Regions from separate parts of the Halalkalibacter krulwichiae genome, predicted to be linked through region 2. Evidence: a T-box and tRNA genes for the amino acid it is inferred to sense, from the RefSeq annotation. Region 2 holds a T-box; the other holds one or more tRNA genes.
The links. A T-box is a leader RNA that pairs with one kind of tRNA and senses whether it is charged. The one in region 2 lies ahead of alaS (alanine--tRNA ligase), so its partner is inferred to be a tRNA-Ala.
Positions count from the first base shown of each region.

Region 1: it encodes a tRNA-Ala, which carries the amino acid that the T-box ahead of alaS (alanine--tRNA ligase) is inferred to sense. The anticodon was not compared.

Region 1 is NZ_CP020814.1:331,138-337,684, reverse strand. Features, by position in the region: rRNA gene rrf (5S ribosomal RNA) at 257-372, opposite strand; rRNA gene BkAM31D_RS01730 (23S ribosomal RNA) at 476-3,434, opposite strand; tRNA gene BkAM31D_RS01725 (tRNA-Ala) at 3,623-3,698, opposite strand; tRNA gene BkAM31D_RS01720 (tRNA-Ile) at 3,746-3,822, opposite strand; rRNA gene BkAM31D_RS01715 (16S ribosomal RNA) at 3,944-5,498, opposite strand; gene BkAM31D_RS01710 (NCS2 family permease) at 5,864-6,547, opposite strand, start outside.
Region 2 is NZ_CP020814.1:855,588-862,134, reverse strand. Features, by position in the region: gene alaS (alanine--tRNA ligase) at 1-1,303, opposite strand, end outside; T-box leader at 1,358-1,563, opposite strand; gene BkAM31D_RS04490 (AI-2E family transporter) at 1,607-2,671, opposite strand; gene BkAM31D_RS04485 (YrzR-like zinc ribbon domain) at 2,805-3,011, opposite strand; gene BkAM31D_RS04480 (PRC-barrel domain-containing protein) at 3,028-3,501, opposite strand; gene recD2 (SF1B family DNA helicase RecD2) at 3,530-5,851, opposite strand; gene BkAM31D_RS04470 (tetratricopeptide repeat protein) at 5,864-6,517, opposite strand.

The DNA of each region.
Region 1 (6,547 bases), 520 kb from region 2:
CACCTACCCCTTCTATTCTGTAACGTTAGATTCACCAAATTTTAGAAATTCATACATTCAATTTGAAGTAAAAAACTCTCTCTTAAATATTAAGAGATTTGTTATTTTTCTCTTTCTCCTTTATGAGGTATGTCATAGCTGGCAAAAGCCATCAAGGGGATTTTATTTTAAAGAGGAGTGATAAAATAGGACTTCTAAAATAACGCTTTTTTCTATATACAAAAAAAAGCACAATCCATTGGATTGTACTTTATCAGCCTGGCAACGTCCTACTCTCACAGGGGGAAGCCCCCAACTACCATCGGCGCAGAAGAGCTTAACGACCGTGTTCGGCATGGGAACGGGTGTGACCTCTTCGCTATCGCCACCAGACTATTTATTGAACATCGGATTCTCCTCAGAGTATCTTCGTTCACATTTGAGAAATGGTTCTCTCAAAACTAGATAATGCGTAATAGAAACTCAAGAATATATATTGGATAAGTCCTCGACCGATTAGTATCTGTCAGCTCCACGTGTCGCCACGCTTCCACACCAGACCTATCAACCTCATCATCTCTAAGGGGTCTTACTGGATTAACTCCATGGGAAATCTCATCTTGAGGGGGGCTTCATGCTTAGATGCTTTCAGCACTTATCCCGTCCACACGTAGCTACCCAGCTATGCTCCTGGCGGAACAACTGGTACACCAGCGGTGTGTCCATCCCGGTCCTCTCGTACTAAGGACAGCTCCTCTCAAATTTCCTACGCCCGCGACGGATAGGGACCGAACTGTCTCACGACGTTCTGAACCCAGCTCGCGTACCGCTTTAATGGGCGAACAGCCCAACCCTTGGGACCTACTTCAGCCCCAGGATGCGATGAGCCGACATCGAGGTGCCAAACCTCCCCGTCGATGTGGACTCTTGGGGGAGATAAGCCTGTTATCCCCAGGGTAGCTTTTATCCGTTGAGCGATGGCCCTTCCATGCGGAACCACCGGATCACTAAGCCCGACTTTCGTCCCTGCTCGACTTGTAGGTCTCGCAGTCAAGCTCCCTTTTGCCTTTGCACTCTACGAATGATTTCCAACCATTCTGAGGGAACCTTTGGGCGCCTCCGTTACTGTTTAGGAGGCGACCGCCCCAGTCAAACTGCCCACCTGACACTGTCCCTGAACCGGATCACGGCTCGAGGTTAGAATGTCAGCACAGTCAGGGTAGTATCCCACCGACGCCTCCACGTAAGCTGGCGCTCACGCTTCCAAGGCTCCTACCTATCCTGTACAAACTGTACCAACATCCAATATCAAGCTACAGTAAAGCTCCATGGGGTCTTTCCGTCCTGTCGCGGGTAACCTGCATCTTCACAGGTACTATAATTTCACCGGGTCTCTCGTTGAGACAGTATCCAAATCGTTACACCATTCGTGCGGGTCGGAACTTACCCGACAAGGAATTTCGCTACCTTAGGACCGTTATAGTTACGGCCGCCGTTTACTGGGGCTTCAATTCAGAGCTTCTCGCGAACGATAACCCCTCCTCTTAACCTTCCAGCACCGGGCAGGTGTCAGCCCCTATACTTCGCCTTGCGGCTTCGCAGAGACCTGTGTTTTTGCTAAACAGTCGCTTGGATCTTTTCACTGCGGCTCTCTCGGGCTTGCACCCTAATAGAGCACCCCTTCTCCCGAAGTTACGGGGTCATTTTGCCGAGTTCCTTAACGAGAGTTCTCCCGAGCGTCTTAGAATTCTCTTCTCGCCTACCTGTGTCGGTTTGCGGTACGGGCACCTCTCACCTCGCTAGAGGCTTTTCTAGGCAGTGTAGGATCAGGAACTTCGGTACTAATATTTCCCTCGCCATCACAGCTCAGCCTTTATGGAAAGCGGATTTGCCTACTTTCCAGCCTAACTGCTTGGACGCGCATATCCATCAGCGCGCTTACCCTACCTTTCTGCGTCCCCCCATTGCTCAAACGGTGAGGAGGTGGTACAGGAATTTCAACCTGTTGTCCATCGCCTACGCCTTTCGGCCTCGGCTTAGGTCCCGACTGACCCTGAGCGGACGAGCCTTCCTCAGGAAACCTTGGGCTTTCGACGGAGGGGATTCTCACCCCTCACTCGCTACTCATACCGGCATTCTCACTTCTAAGCGCTCCACCAGTCCTCTCGGTCTGACTTCGCTGCACTTAGAACGCTCCCCTACCACTGACACCAGAAGGTGTCAATCCATAGCTTCGGTGATACGTTTAGCCCCGGTACATTTTCGGCGCAGAGTCACTCGACCAGTGAGCTATTACGCACTCTTTAAATGGTGGCTGCTTCTAAGCCAACATCCTGGTTGTCTGGGCAACTCCACATCCTTTTCCACTTAACGTATACTTTGGGACCTTAGCTGATGGTCTGGGCTGTTTCCCTCTTGACTACGGATCTTAGCACTCGCAGTCTGACTCCCGAGGATAAGTATTTGGCATTCGGAGTTTGACTGAATTCGGTAATCCTGTGGGGACCCCTAGTCCAATCAGTGCTCTACCTCCAATACTCTTCCCTCGAGGCTAGCCCTAAAGCTATTTCGGGGAGAACCAGCTATTTCCGAGTTCGATTGGCATTTCACCCCTACCCACACCTCATCCCCGCACTTTTCAACGTGCGTGGGTTCGGGCCTCCATTCAGTGTTACCTGAACTTCACCCTGGACATGGGTAGATCACACGGTTTCGGGTCTACGACCACGTACTAGGGTAATGTATTCATTACCCACTGCGCCCTATTCAGACTCGCTTTCGCTGCGGCTCCGCCTATTCAGCTTAACCTTGCACGGGATCGTAACTCGCCGGTTCATTCTACAAAAGGCACGCTGTCACCCGTAAATGGGCTCCAACTAGTTGTAGGCACACGGTTTCAGGATCTCTTTCACTCCCCTTCCGGGGTGCTTTTCACCTTTCCCTCACGGTACTGGTTCACTATCGGTCACTAGGGAGTATTTAGCCTTGGGAGATGGTCCTCCCGGATTCCGACGGGGTTTCACGTGTCCCGCCGTACTCAGGATACGTCTCGGAGAGACGGGCATTTCGGCTACAGGGCTGTTACCTTATACTGCGGATCTTTCCAGATCGCTTCACCTATGCTCGTCTTTTGTAACTCCGTATGAGACGTCCTACAACCCCAAGAGGCAAGCCTCTTGGTTTGGGCTGTTTCCGTTTCGCTCGCCGCTACTTAGGAAATCGCATTTGCTTTCTCTTCCTCTGGGTACTTAGATGTTTCAGTTCCCCAGGTCTGCCTCCTCATACCCTATGTATTCAGGTATGGGTACCATCCCATTACGGATGGTGGGTTCCCCCATTCGGATATCCTCGGATCAAAGCTTACTTACAGCTCCCCGAGGCGTTTCGCCGTTCGTCGCGTCCTTCTTAGGCTCCTAGTGCCAAGGCATCCACCGTGCGCCCTTCATAACTTAACCAAATTAAAAAGGTATTTCGGATGTGATTTTTCAAAAATCACTTGAATTCTTGACATGCTCGTTTGATCTTCTCTTATAAATAAGATACCGATAAAACTAACATTGTTTCTATTTGCATTATCTAGTTTTCAAAGAACCAGTTTACTAATTAGAATACAATTCTCATCAGTAAACACTAAAGTATATTTTGGTGGAGCCTAGCGGGATCGAACCGCTGACCTCCTGCGTGCAAGGCAGGCGCTCTCCCAGCTGAGCTAAGGCCCCAAATAAAAACGTCCATATAAAACAAACGTTTAATTAAATTCTTATAATGGTGGGCCTAAGTGGACTCGAACCACCGACCTCACGCTTATCAGGCGTGCGCTCTAACCAGCTGAGCTATAGGCCCATACGACTTTTTTATCGAGTTAACTAACTTAATAGAGAGTTTTGAGCCCTCTCAAAACTGAACAAAAGACCAAAGCATCAAACAACCGAAGTTGTTCGTCGACTAGAGTATTACTCCATAGAAAGGAGGTGATCCAGCCGCACCTTCCGATACGGCTACCTTGTTACGACTTCACCCCAATCATCTGTCCCACCTTAGGCGGCTAGCTCCCAAAAGGGTTACTCCACCGACTTCGGGTGTTACAAACTCTCGTGGTGTGACGGGCGGTGTGTACAAGGCCCGGGAACGTATTCACCGCGGCATGCTGATCCGCGATTACTAGCAATTCCGGCTTCATGTAGGCGAGTTGCAGCCTACAATCCGAACTGAGAATGGCTTTATGAGATTGGCTCGACCTCGCGGTTTTGCTGCTCTTTGTACCATCCATTGTAGCACGTGTGTAGCCCAGGTCATAAGGGGCATGATGATTTGACGTCATCCCCACCTTCCTCCGGTTTGTCACCGGCAGTCACCTTAGAGTGCCCAACTAAATGCTGGCAACTAAGATCAAGGGTTGCGCTCGTTGCGGGACTTAACCCAACATCTCACGACACGAGCTGACGACAACCATGCACCACCTGTCACTTATGTCCCCGAAGGGAAATCCCTATCTCTAGGGAGGGCATAAGGATGTCAAGACCTGGTAAGGTTCTTCGCGTTGCTTCGAATTAAACCACATGCTCCACTGCTTGTGCGGGCCCCCGTCAATTCCTTTGAGTTTCAACCTTGCGGTCGTACTCCCCAGGCGGAGTGCTTAATGTGTTAACTTCGGCACTAAGGGCATCGAAACCCCTAACACCTAGCACTCATCGTTTACGGCGTGGACTACCAGGGTATCTAATCCTGTTTGCTCCCCACGCTTTCGCGCCTCAGCGTCAGTTACAGACCAGAGAGTCGCCTTCGCCACTGGTGTTCCTCCACATATCTACGCATTTCACCGCTACACGTGGAATTCCACTCTCCTCTTCTGTACTCAAGTCTCCCAGTTTCCAATGACCCTCCACGGTTGAGCCGTGGGCTTTCACATCAGACTTAAAAGACCGCCTGCGCGCGCTTTACGCCCAATAATTCCGGACAACGCTTGCCACCTACGTATTACCGCGGCTGCTGGCACGTAGTTAGCCGTGGCTTTCTGGTTAGGTACCGTCAAGGTACCGCCCTATTCGAACGGTACTTGTTCTTCCCTAACAACAGAGCTTTACGAACCGAAATCCTTCATCACTCACGCGGCGTTGCTCCGTCAGACTTTCGTCCATTGCGGAAGATTCCCTACTGCTGCCTCCCGTAGGAGTCTGGGCCGTGTCTCAGTCCCAGTGTGGCCGATCACCCTCTCAGGTCGGCTACGCATCGTCGCCTTGGTAAGCCATTACCTTACCAACTAGCTAATGCGCCGCGGGCCCATCCTGTAGTGATAGCCGGAGCCATCTTTTATTCTGAGACCATGAGGTCTCAGATGTTATCCGGTATTAGCACCGATTTCTCGATGTTATCCCAGTCTACAGGGCAGGTTGCCCACGTGTTACTCACCCGTCCGCCGCTAACGTCATAAGAGCAAGCTCTTAATCAGTCCGCTCGACTTGCATGTATTAGGCACGCCGCCAGCGTTCGTCCTGAGCCAGGATCAAACTCTCCATAAAAGTGTTTGATTTGTGCTCAAATCGTATCGCTAACGATACTTCATTGTGATTTTGCGAAATCACTTAAAATTGACGAGATATCATGTATCTCTTTCGCTTGGCTTTTGTTCAGTTTTCAAAGAACTCGACGTCGCTCATTGGCGGCTTTTATATGTTAACAAACTTAAGTCAGTAAGTCAACAACTTTTTTTCGCGGTCATTCTAGTCATTTCGACTTCGTTCGCGACAACGAAATTAAATATACCATCTATCTATATATGCGTCAATAGATTTTTTTATTTTTTATTACACTTTTTATCAATGGTGAAACGTTCGCCTAATAAAAAGCAACTTCTTAAAAAAGAAGTTGCTTTACAAACATATCCCTATTCAGATAAGAAACCGAAGTAGGCTAAGAAGACAAAGAATAACACGTACATGATCGGATGAATTTCCTTCCCTCTTCCTTTAGCTAACATCGTTATCGGATATAAGATGAACCCCATCGCGATCCCTGTTGCAATACTAGATGTCAACGGCATAGTTACAATAGTCACAAACGCAGGAACAGCCACTTCAAATTTTTTCCAATCGATCAACCCTAAAGAAGATGCCATCAAAATCCCAACAACAATTAAAGCAGGTGCTGTCACTTGTTCCGTCACAACCGCTAATAACGGCGAGAAGAAAAGTGCAACAAGGAACAATACTGATGTAACAACAGAAGTAAAACCAGTACGACCTCCAGCAGCAACACCAGAAGCAGATTCAACATAAGCTGTTGTAGTTGAAGTACCTAACAACGCCCCAATTGATGTAGCACTTGAATCTGCCAATAAAGCTTTGCCGGCACGAGGAAGCTTATTATCCTTCACAAAACCAGCTTGATTAGCCACTGCATAAAGAGTGCCTGCTGTATCAAAGAAGTCAACAAACAAGAAAGTTAAAACTACCACGAGCAATTGCACTGTAAACACGCTGCCCCAATCAATTCTGAAAGCTTCAAGGAAAGTCGGCGCTAAACTAGGAACCGCCCCAACTACTCGATCCGGCGTATCAATTACACCTGT
Region 2 (6,547 bases):
AACGAGCACGCTCCCGCTGAGCTTCCATTTCTGTTTCGAAACCTTCACGGTCGATTTCTAACCCTTTTTCTTGAACATATTCTTCTGTTAAATCAACAGGGAACCCGTACGTATCGTATAACCTAAATACATCAGCACCATCAATTTTAACTTTTCCTGCTGCTAAAGCTTCATCTAATACTTTACCTAAGATCGCTAATCCTTCATTTAACGTTTCATGGAAACGTTCCTCTTCATTCTTTAGTACTTTTTGGACAAAATCAGTTTTCGCCTTAACTTCTGGGTAAAAGTCAACCATAATTTCAGCAACAACTGGCACTAACTCGTACATGAAAGGACGGTGAATCGAAATTAATTTTGCATAACGAACCGCGCGGCGAAGTAATCTTCTTAACACATATCCTCTTCCTTCATTTGAAGGAAGTGCACCATCTGAAACTGCAAAAGTAACCGTACGAACATGATCGGCGATCACTTTAAAAGCAACATCTTTCTCTTTGTCTTGTCCATATGTCACACCAGAGATTTCTTCTGTCGCTTGAATAATTGGCATAAATAAGTCTGTCTCGAAGTTTGTTGGAACATCTTGGATAACCGAAACCATTCGTTCTAGCCCCATACCGGTATCAATATTCTTTTTCGGTAATGGAGTGTAACTACCATCTGGATTATGATTAAATTGAGAAAATACTAAGTTCCATACTTCTAGGTAACGTTCATTTTCTCCACCTGGATATAGCTCAGGGTCATTCTCATCATTCCCGTAACTAGGACCACGGTCATAGAAAATTTCAGTATTAGGTCCACTTGGCCCTTCTCCAATGTCCCAGAAATTACCCTCTAAGCGGATAATTCTTTCTTCAGAGATTCCGATTTTATCTCTCCAATAATCGTAAGCTTCATTATCTTCTGGATGAACTGTCACAGATAATTTTTCCGCTTCAAATCCAATCCACTTTTCGCTAGTTAAAAATTCCCATGCCCATTCAATCGCTTCTTCTTTAAAGTAATCCCCAATTGAGAAATTTCCTAGCATTTCAAAAAATGTATGATGACGTGCCGTTTTTCCGACATTTTCGATATCATTTGTACGAATGGATTTTTGCGCATTTGTAATACGTGGATTATCTGGAATGACACGTCCATCAAAATATTTCTTTAATGTCGCAACTCCACTATTAATCCAGAGTAAGGAAGGATCTTCGTGAGGGACAAGAGAAGCACTTGGTTCAATGTCATGTCCCTTTTCCTTAAAGAAATCTAAATACATTTGTCTTACCTGAGCAGACGTCAGTTTTTTCATTAAAGTCATCTCCTTATTTATGTATAATAAAAAACAAAAAACTCCCGATCCCAAAAAAGGGACGAGAGTTAACATCACGCGGTACCACCCTAATTATAGACAAACTTGTCTATCACTTAACTGCCTTAACGCGGCGCACGGCAGAGATTATCTGCACTCCGGAGTAGCTTTCTGAAGCCCTTCACTTAGTATACCTTCCAGCCATGGGTATCCCTCTCTAAAAGTGGACTGCTTCATACTTGTTCCTTCTACGTTTTCACTTCGGTATTTGCCCTTATATTATAGAAATTGAACCAGCAAATGTCAATCTTTCATAAAGTGCAGGCGAGTATGCAGCAAAGTTACCTTTCCTATTGCTAAAATTGGAACAGCAATTAACATGCCGAGAAAACCACCAACTTCAGCTCCAACCAACAAAGCTAAAATGATTAAAGCCGGGTGTAGGTGCAATGTTTTCCCTACTATAACAGGGGATAAAATATTCCCTTCAATTTGTTGAATGATAAAAATTAAAAGGATCGTAAGCAAGCCTAATTGCCAGGATTGTAGGAAAGCAATAATTACCGCTGGAATCGCACCAATAAACGGACCAAAGTATGGGATTAAATCCATGACACCCATGAAAAAACCTAATACAATTGGATACGGAACTCCTAAAATCCATAAGCCAATCGTTGATATAATAAAAACAGATAACGAGACGAGCAACTGTCCACGAATATAACTCCCAAATGTATAATCTACATCCCTCATATAGCGTTTTAATCCGCTTCTCCATTTTCTAGGAGTAAGATACCAAGCTGCTTTTTGGAGAAGATCATGATCTTTTAGAAAAAAGAACACCAAAAATGGAATGACAATAAATGAGAACATGGACTTCATTAAGAATAAGGCCATCTCTTCTATTTGATCAAAAATTCCTTTTCCTATTTGCTCAAGCTGCAATCTCCATTCTTGAGATTGCTCCTGAAGTGGTCCTGGTAACGTACTAAGTTGGTCCTGAATCTTATCGGTTTCTCTTTCTATTTGAGTAAATTGTTCTGGTAATGTTTCGAATGCATGTTGAATTTGCTTTATGAATGCTGGTAATCCAATCATTGCTAAGAAAACCAGCAGGAAAACGACAAAGAAAAAGATTAATAATACAGCCAAAGCTCGTGACATACCAAGTTCATGCAGCTTTTCGACCAATGGATGGAGTAAATAAGTAAGTAGAGCTGCAATTCCAACAGGCAAACTTAAAGCTCTAATAACGTTCGCGAATGGCGATAATAACGGTGCTAGTTGAACAATCATGAATATAATTAATAGAGCCAATAAGCTCAGGATAAGTCTATGTAACCATCTTTGCTGAATTTCCTTGTTCATCCATACACACCCCAAAATTTAGTGTGTGCAGGTATTTTTTATCCATACAAAAAAGAAGGGAAACGAGAAATGATTCAGTCATAATTTGAACGAATCAAAATTCGTAACTCCCTTCTTTAGACGAGGCCCTTCTTTATACCGCATCGGTTGATTGCATCCCAACTTGAAGGTCCTTCTCTTCAAACAGATCATCCAATGAGCTTAATGAACCGTCTTCTTCAACTTGATGCATTGAAAGTCGCCCCTTTAATAAACTCATTTCTACAAAACAATTCCAGCAATAGTATTGATTTGTACCAATTTTCCCGATATCTTTGCTTTGGCAATTTGGACAACGCATGATTATAGGCTCCCTTCTATTCCGTTAGGATGGCCCGGCCACCAGCAACTGTCAGCTTCCCCTGACTTTTGACGACCTTACGACCTTCTACTAGGTCTGCTACCAACCCTTCCGTCACTTCATACCCTATAATCGTGCCCAATTCTTCCATGAAGTATACATCTTCCAATAGCCCTAATTTTTCCCCCTCAGCCGAAAGTAGCGCAGTCCCATGAAGACGTCGCTTCCCCGTTTTAAGAGGAATTGCTTTTTTTTCATTAAGACTTAGTGGTTTTAAAACATGGGAATTCCCGATCATGACTCCAGCTGTCCCGATACTCATAATTGATTTAATCGGGAGAAACTGATGCTTAACAAACCAGCCTTTCGGATCAATAACAAACCCTTTGGCTGTTCCTTCGTCATAAAGAAGGTCTATGACATGACCATATTCGTGTCCATTTGCCAAAGATATCACTGGTAATCCTTCAACAGTAGAAAATGTTCGCAAAGCAAATCGCCACCTTTTTCGAACACTTTTAGTTTGTGGCTTTTTCCTCTAAGTTATGTTGGTTAGCTTTTTCCACTGTTAAATTTCGTAATTTCATTTGAAGCATTGAATTTCTATGCAATTCTTCTTTTTGTGTGATAGCAGAATGTATAGCTTTTAAATCTCCGCATAATAGAAGAAATTGCTTAGCTCGAGTAATCCCTGTATATAATAAGTTTCTTCTTAGCATTCTCGCATAGCTCCTTACTACCGGCATCACAACAATTGGAAATTCGCTTCCTTGTGCTTTATGAATAGAACAACAATAGGCATGAGTGATTTGATTGAGATCTTTTTTCTGATAGATGACTTCAATTCCATCAAAAGAAATCACGACCTGATCTTGCTTTTCTTGGTTTTCTTTGGCGTAAAAAATGGCAACAATTTCTCCACGGTCTCCGTTATAAACATTTTCATCTGGATTATTCACCAATTGTAAAACAACATCACCTGTTCGATAAACAACGTCACCGAAGCTAATTTCACGGCGTTGATCCGAGTGAGGATTAAATAATTGTTGGAGCATCCGATTTAACTCAGTAATCCCTGCGCTACCTTTATACATCGGGGCTAATACTTGAATATCCTTCGCAGTATAGCCTTTCTTCAATGCATTTTCACATATTTGTGAAACGACTTGTTGTACATGATCCATTTGACAAGGAAAAAAGCGACGGTCTTTTTGAGGATTGGGCAGATTTTCAGGCATTTTCCCTTGTTTCATCGCATGAGCAAGCTCAATAATAGAAGACCCTTCTGCTTGTCGATAAATATCGACCAAAGGTACCATCGGAATAACATCTGCATCTAAAAAGTCACGTAATACTTGTCCAGGTCCGACTGATGGAAGCTGATCCTGATCGCCTACAAGTACGACCTGCATTCCTTTAGGAACAGATTTCAAAAGCTGATTCATTAACCATATATCCACCATTGAGCTTTCATCAACAATTAGTAAATCACCTTCAAGAGGTTCATGATCTCCTTTTTCAAAACCACCAGTCCCACCCTTCCAACCAAGTAGTCGGTGAATGGTTGTAGCGGGTAATTCTGTTGCTTCACTCATCCTCTTAGCAGCTCTCCCTGTTGGAGCAACAAGCAAGATCGGAAAGGGATTTTGTTTCGTATATGCCTTTTCATCTAATGAAATTCCATGTAATCTTGCATATAACTCAACAATTCCTTTAATTACAGTCGTCTTTCCTGTTCCAGGACCTCCCGTTAAGATCATTAATGGTGAACTAAGTGCCGTTTGAATCGCTTGCTTTTGCGACGGTGCGTACTCTATATTGAATTCTTCTTCCAATTTACCTAATGCTTTTAGAAATTCAGCTTCCGGAAATTCCTCCTCGATTTCTTCACTAAGTAGTCTTCGAACACTTGATACAATCCCTTTTTCAGCAAAATATAATGATTTGAGGTAAACTCTCTCTTCCTCTAAAAAGATGAGATCATCTTCGTGCATCACTTCAATTTGTTGTTCAACTTCGTGTGCTTCAACCTTAAATTCGTAAGAAGAAAGCAGAGATATGACATGTGGGGTAAGACTCGATTTGTCAATGAAAACATGCCCTTCTTGCAGACAAAGTTCCTGTATTAAAAAAAGACAACCTGCACGAATCCGATCCGGGTGATTCCCGGTTATTCCAATTGCTGCGCCTAATAAATCAGCTTTTCTAAAACCAATCCCTTCAACATCAGCAATTAATTGATAAGGGTTTGTTTGAATAATATCAATAGCTTGTAATCCATATGCTTGATACACTTTTAATGATAGCTCTACTCCAAATCCGTGCTTCGATAACATCATCAATACTTGCTCGACCCCTTGCTGATCAACAAGCTGTTCATATAAGCTATCTGCTTTTTCCTTTGATAACTTTGGAATATCACTTAAAACAGAACGGTCCTCCACAATCCGTGTAATAGCTCGTTCATCCAACACATCAACAATCGACTCAGCGGTTTTCAACCCAATACCAGGAAAACGGCCGCTAGACAAATATTGAATAATTCCATGCTTCGTTTGTGGCAGATCCCTTCTAAACTGTTCAACTTGATATTGAACACCAAACTTAGGATGTTGAATCATTTGACCAAAAAACAAAAACGTTTCATCTTGTTCTAATTTAGGTAAAACTCCAACTACCGTAATTGTTTTCTCTTTGAATTCTTCATTCGTTTGCTGGACCCGAATAAGCGCTACTGTATAAAAGTTTTCCTCATTACGAAATACAATATGATTAACGTTTCCTTTTATAAACCCACGTTCAATAGTTCTCTCTTCTTCCAAGATCGATTCCTCATTCACACGTCATCATCCTTACTTGATGGCTTGTTCAATCGTTTTCTTACCATTCGCTGCTAAAGCATGATCTGGTTGAATGACAAGCGCTTGCTTAAATGCCTCTAATGCATCATCAGTTCGATCTTGATAAGCATAAGCAACACCTAAGTTAAAGTACGCATCTGCATGTTGATCATCCAGTTTAACAACTTGTTCAAGCTCTAATATTGCTTCATCAATTTGTTCTAATTGAGCTAAGCATAAGCCATATTGAAATCGAGCGTCAACGTCTTTAGGTTGAAGTTCTACCGCTGTCTTAAAAGAAGCTAAGGCATGTGGCAAAGCACTCAACTGATAATAACTCATCCCTAACATAAAATGGACATCTACTTCATTTAACTTCTCCATTAGTGCTTTCTTAAACATCTTAGCAGCTTCTTCAAATTGATCCTGATTATAATAAATCGTTCCAGCTCCATAATAAGCCGTTGCTGCGTGCTCATCAAGACCAATTGCCTTATCAAAAAATACTAAAGCACGTTCATAATCGCCTAATAGTCCAAGCAAATTTCCAAAATTAATAAACCCTGTTGGATCTTTCGGGTTTTCTTCAATCGCTTGATTAAACATATTAGCAGCCTCTTCATACTTTTGCTCATTCATATATGCTATGCCTTTTTCATTTAACATAAATAATCCCTCATTTCATCAACTTATCAT